2 regions of the Robertmurraya sp. FSL W8-0741 genome follow, and region 1 is predicted to be linked to the other one. Evidence: riboswitches for the same ligand, from Rfam matches in the RefSeq annotation. Region 1 holds a riboswitch; the other holds the start of a gene.
The links. A riboswitch is a leader RNA that binds a small molecule or an ion and turns the genes downstream of it on or off. The one in region 1 is predicted to bind S-adenosylmethionine.
Positions count from the first base shown of each region.

Region 1 (3,162 bases):
CAAAGTCTTATCATTTCTCGACAATCCTCCATCACCAAAGAAGCTGTCGGTGCAACGATGAATGAAAGCCATTTCCCAATCGCTGAGTAATTAAAAAAAACCATATTATTTGACATAATATTCTTATTGTCAATTTTAAGCTTTGTGGCACGACAAAAAACTCCTTTACATTACCAAAAACATCCTGAATGTGTAATTTGCTTTTTCCGATGATTTACAAAGGTCAACAGATTGTCTTTTTTAATAAAGGCTTCTTACATATCTTTTTGACTGAATGCATTTGCCAGATTCGTTAATGATTGAATAAGGAGAAAAACAGGGATAAAGGTGATTTTTTTCATTGTGCACCTCACAAGTTTGTGTCCCTTATTTTCCGATATTTCCTGAAATATTATTCTGATTCAAAGAACTACTACACAAATAGGGAGAATTAAGGTATACTGTGTGAGACAATTTATAACGGAAACCACAAGGGGAGCTTATAGCTGAGAGTGAACATTAGTTCTGACCCTTTGAACCTGTTAGTTAATGCTAGCGCAGGGATGTGGATGATTATTTAGATATGATCTCATCATGTTCTCCCTTGTGTTTTCGTTTGAAAAAAAGGGGGATTTTTTTATGAAAAAACTAAGTTTATTGGCTTTAATTGAGGCATCTTTTTTTGCTGCATTTGCCTTAATTTTAGACCTACTTCCATCTATTGACCTCGGTCCGTGGATATCTATTTCTTTCGCAATGGTACCTATATTTATTTTAGCTTTTCGCTGGGGCCTTAAAGTTAGTTTTCTCGCGGGATTCATCTGGGGACTATTACAGTTTGCAGTAGGTGATGCTTATTTCTTAACGCCTATTCAATTTTTAATTGAATATTTTGTGGCCTTTGCTTTTATAGGTTTCGCTGGCTTTTTCATTAAACCTATCCAAGCAGAGTTCCAAAAAGGAAATAAAAAGAAGGCTCTTAGCTGGGTAGTAATTGCCATTTTTGTTGGAAGTATTGCCCGGTATTTTTGGCATTTCTTAGCAGGTATCATCTTTTGGGGGAGCTATGCACCAGAAGGTATGTCTCCGGTTATATATTCGCTCGTTGTTAATGGAGGTGCAATGCTGGGTTCAGCCATTTTATGTGCGATAGTTTTACTTGCGTTATTAAGTAATGCCCCTAGACTTATCAAAGTTCGTGCTATTAGATGATTGACAGAATGATTGAACTGATTTATAGTAATCCTATAAATTTAATATGATTAATTTCACTTATCCAGAGAGGCGGAGGGATTTGGCCCTAAGAAACCTCGGCAACAGACTCGTTTCAAGAGAACTGTGCCAATTCCAACAAGCATTGCTTGAAAGATAAGATGAGCGGTTAAAGGCAAAACCTCTTCTTACTTGAACGGATCTTGATAAGAAGAGGTTTTTTTTCGCTCGCAAGGAGGAATAGATAATGAATGAAAGAGATCTGCTCATTGAAAGATTGCTTGACTTTGGAATCTATAAGATCAATGATAAGCAGCTATTTGAATTACCTATTGTTGATTTGGAGCAGGAACTAAAAAAAATCATGCAAAATAAAGGGAATGATGGTTAAGATGCTTGGAGGCATTAAGAAATTTTCTGTGGCTTATAATTAATATCTTCCGATGAGTACACAAACACAATCACCATACCTCCAATAACTTTTGCACGAATCAAAATAGGTTGATTATATTCGTTTTTAAAGGAAAAATCTGGACCATACCAACTGACAGTAGCGTCTCTACCTGGTGGAACATAGGGCACATGCTTGCTATGTGAGTAACGCTCGATCATTGTTACACCTGAAAGGTCTACTGCATTAAAGAGAGTGGAGGAAACTTGACAGATACCTCCACCAATTCCATCAATTAATTCGCCTTTTACAATCTCAGGGGCTTTCATATAGCCTCTTTCAGCGGTTCTTTTTCCGACTACTTTATTGAATGAAAAAATCTCTCCAGGGAACACAACTTGATTATTAATGGCTTCCACCGCTAATTCAATATTTTTTGAGCGGGCTTTATTTTTTGAATTAAAGTATGTCCTGTATTGTCCTAATCGTTTAGTTCTAATGATGGAAAGAAGCTCACTATCTACTTTCGGATAGACCAACATTTTTGGCACTTCCAATGTCGTTAATCGATTATGAAAATAATAATGAAAAAAGGCTTCCGTAAATACATGGCGATTAAGTTTGTAGCCCACTTTTTCTGGGATGATATGCCCGGAGTCGCTAAGTGTTGCGTTTTTAGGTTTCTTTTCAACGTTTTGTTCAATCTGTCTAAGTAATTGTTCATATTTCACCGGATCAATGAGCTCGAGACCCGGTGCTGGAATCATAACTTCTTGACGTTTCACTATTGTGATCGTATCATTATTTTCTGTAATGCTTAGCGGTACTCCATTTTGAGGATGGATCAGTAAGAGTAGACTGAGAATCCACGAAACGTACATATTGCTCCTCCTAAAATCCTTTATTCGCATTTTTCGCTCATGACATTTTGGGTGTGCTAGTAATAAAGTTTTCTTTGACTCAGTCTATTTTTTTTATTTTGCGAAGAAATTATTCTTGATTTCCGCGAGCTTTTCAATAGCATTCTTCATAAAAGTCCGAAATAATGGGAAGCAGACGAAAAAAGGTGTTCTAAATGAAGCTCATGATTTTACTAAAGGCAATATTTATAAACAGCTTTTTTGTTTTTCTACTGCGATTATCCTTACAAACCTTTTACAAATATCGGATCAATTTAGTATTCACGGCTACGATAATAGCGCAAGGAATTGCCTTACCTTACGGAGTGAATGTAGTTCATTTCCAAAAAGTTCACGGTATGTCCAGTGTTTTGCATTTTTGATATCGTTTTTATATTTACGTATCTTTTCTTGTATGTACGATCCTTAAGGGATTAGAAATTCAAACTTTGGTTCTTTCTCTTCCCCAACTGCATAAACATCATTTTCTTCGCTTCCATATCAAAGCGTCAGCAATAATAGTTTTAGGCATTGGTAAAGAAATGGACGATAGTTTCTCCACATGTGGGATAAAACAACGGGTGTCTGTTGGACGTTGATGAATCGTGTAAAACAAAATAAACTGGTTTTCCGTTCCCACCTGTATGTTATATCCTGCTTTTAGTTGACCATTTTTCATAT
Region 1 covers NZ_JBBOQG010000001.1:2,516,367-2,519,528, forward strand. The annotation lists TPP riboswitch at 462-560, shown strand; gene thiT (energy-coupled thiamine transporter ThiT) at 619-1,191, shown strand; SAM riboswitch class I at 1,249-1,354, shown strand; gene NST02_RS12195 (Fur-regulated basic protein FbpA) at 1,439-1,582, shown strand; gene NST02_RS12200 (VanW family protein) at 1,597-2,463, opposite strand; gene NST02_RS23780 (hypothetical protein) at 2,963-3,160, opposite strand.

Region 2 (3,162 bases), 330 kb from region 1:
GCGAAGATTGGATGTGAAATTATTCTTTCTAAGTCAGCACCGACTGAACTAGCTTTAGAACTAGCGGAGCAGTTAGGCATTACAACGATTGGTTTTATTAGGGGTCAATCTTTGAATGTTTATACATTTCCAGAGAGAGTGCTAATTTCAAACAGTATTGACGAGGAGAATTTTTTTCCAAACAAAAAGAGCATTTAAATGCTCTTTTTGTTGCTATTCTTTGGATTTTTGCAGCGTTTTTTCAGCGAGAAACAGGCCGATTGCTTTATTGTGTTCCCAAATTGACGGGAAGGCAGTAAGCGGTAAGCTGCTGTCTTCGACTAGAGAGCCGATTTCTATTGTAAAAGCGGGCTTTTCAAATTCTTCTATAAACCAATCGGTAAAGCCGCCGCCCTGTTGGTGAAAAGCAGGCTCCTCCAATTCGTAATTTGTCAAATCCGAAACTTTTTCAGCAATTGTATAGTAATCATCGGTAAAATTAGTTGTATGGGTAAGACCCCATTGATGATAGCCCCAAAAAATCACATTTCCAGATGAATGATAAGAAACGGCAATTTCTGGTTTAATGTTACGGGTGAATTCAACAAGCGCCTTTACTTCAACTGCCTCCAAAGGTCTTCTACCCTTGTAAAATTGATAGTTAGGTCTTCTATTAACCCCTTTTAAATTTTCCCAATTAGCAGGGTATTGTCGGTTTAGATCTATTCCGTGAATATTTGCTTTCCAACGAACAAAATGAATTGAGCCTTCATTCATCTCTACGAGACTCCAATGAATATTAGCAGGGAAGGCATGGAGTCCAAATTGTTGCAACGTTACTCCGTCAGGATTCACCATAGGGACAAACCAAATCGATACTTGATTCAAGATATTGGGACTGAAATCATTTATAGCTTGATTATTTTCGTATGCTGTTAAATACGTTTGAAGCATTTTCATTAATAGAGCACTGGTCATCCACTCTCTGGCATGGTGAGCACCATGTATCAAAATGTTTCGTTTGCCATGTCCTAATTTAACTGCCCATACTTTTCTTCCGTAGGTAGTGGTGGCAAGTGCTTTGTAAGTAAGCATGTCTGGGTAGAGCTCCGAAAGCTTATATAAGTCTTCCGTTAAAGCTTCATACGTATAGATCATTTTCGTGTTGATGTCATGGGTGCGACTGAAAGATGGGGTAGCTGGAATAAACAAAATGAGCATAATAACTATCCATTTCAGATTAAGCAGTTTTTTTAATGTATTCATATTCTTTATTTTGCTATAAGGAAGCCATTTTCATGAATTTTTTTCAACAGTAATTTTTGCTTCCGCACTGCGACCAGAATTCATTTCTTGGCAATTGAATATGATTTCAAGCGAAAATAATTGAAATTCATGCATTATTTCGTCTATAATAAAAGCAAATTAAATAGTTATCAAGAGTGACCGAGAGAACTGGCTCTAAGACGTCACAGCAACCTGTATGTATGCAAGGTGCTCCAACCAGCAAAGCAGAAGCTTTGGATGATAAAACGGTAAAAACTCCTTTTGTATCCAATGCAAAAGGAGTTTTTTTGTGACCGTCAAAGGAGATGAATTGTATGAATATTAGTGGGGCTGCAAGAAGTTATATGGCAAAGTATTTTAATGAAGAGGATTTTTTAATACATGTATCGAAAACAATCGAGCGTCAATTGCAGGAATGGGATAATTCTTATAAAGTCATGATCATGAAATTGGAGAATTATCTTTGGACTGCCAGAAATGTTGACAATGATTATGAACTGTTACTTTCAGAACATGAAATTAATGTTCTGCAAAAAAAGGATCCATATGCATTGGATCGAGAAATATGGAATGAACTACAAAAACAGGGGCTCATGATTTTGAATGGCTATGGAAATTATTTAGATCAGATTTTTTGATTTTTTGGACAGAAACACTTTTTACGACTTCTCGCATATAATATCTTCGGTGCGAAATAAGGTTGATCTTCTTTAGGGAGGATTTCATCCTTATTTTGCTTAGCATTGTGTACATTTAACATGAGAAGGGAAGGAACAAGGTCGTGAAAGAAAAGCAAATAATCATGAAGAGAGAGAATAGCAAACATAGTAGTGAATTTAAGGTTGTTAAGGTTGAGATTTCTGCACCAGTAGAATCATTATATGCAGTCTGTACACCTGTTAATCTAAAATAGCAACTAACTTAATGTTCTGTAATTTGACAATTTTTTTATTTTTTGTCGAAATGCTATTATAATATAACTAATATTTTGCGGTAAGTTGGGAGATATTTTATATTTTTCTATATTTATGAAGGTTTGACACAAGATAATATAGTATTTCGAAATTATTTTCAGTTTTTTGACCCGTTAGTTGATTATTTACATGCTAGTTGGGCTGTGTTACTATCAGTGTTGCTTTGATAGTTAGGAAAACGAAATTTTAACAGTTTTTTCTATTGTTAAAGCAAGCATTTAAATTTTCAGCGGGGTGTAGTTTAGATGAAAGTGCAGAATTTAGTTCCGTTTGAAAATACGGAATTACTTAAAGAGATAAGTGTTCTTCGCTCCAAAAAGAACGAACTATATCACAAAAGTGGCCCAAATAGTCCAGTCTATCTTGATCTAGCATTAAAGCTTGACTTTTTAGAGACTCAATACATCGAAGAAAAAATAGATCATCTTATTAAAGATTAGCTATTGCCGTTTTCTGCAGGGCTAATGAAAAAATTTGATTATTCATCCATAAAGTGAGAACGTTCACTATTGGGCAAAATGAGAGGAGCATTATGATAATGCTCTTTTTTTATTGCTGAGAAACTGTTGTTGAATGCTAGTGTATCGCCGTTTAGTGCAAGCCGGTCTTAACCGTTGGTACAGCGATGATCATGAAAGAAAACGATCTTTATTCCTCCTCACATTATCTTCCTTACTATCATCAATCAAGGCATGCGAATTAAATTAAAGTGTTTGAATAAATTGAAAATTTATAATGAATAGTCATTCATTTTGTGTTATCTTACAAGTAGGTGCAGTTGAGGGTGGTGGTTATTTGTTTGTAAAAAAACGGTCCATTAAGGGGGAGAAGGGCAATGTCCGTTATATCGAAGGACTGGTTACTTTTCACAATGTTCATTTGAATGTTTATTGTTTTGAACTGGATGGTGTTCTTATTGATA
Region 2 covers NZ_JBBOQG010000001.1:2,846,263-2,849,424, reverse strand. The annotation lists gene fdhD (formate dehydrogenase accessory sulfurtransferase FdhD) at 1-198, shown strand, start outside; gene NST02_RS13790 (M14 family metallopeptidase) at 214-1,245, opposite strand; SAM riboswitch class I at 1,410-1,513, shown strand; gene NST02_RS13785 (hypothetical protein) at 1,581-1,904, shown strand; gene NST02_RS13780 (hypothetical protein) at 2,486-2,680, shown strand; gene NST02_RS13775 (MBL fold metallo-hydrolase) at 3,036-3,162, shown strand, end outside.
Region 2: linked by a shared signal. The riboswitch ahead of NST02_RS13785 (hypothetical protein) and the one ahead of NST02_RS12195 (Fur-regulated basic protein FbpA) in region 1 are both predicted to bind S-adenosylmethionine.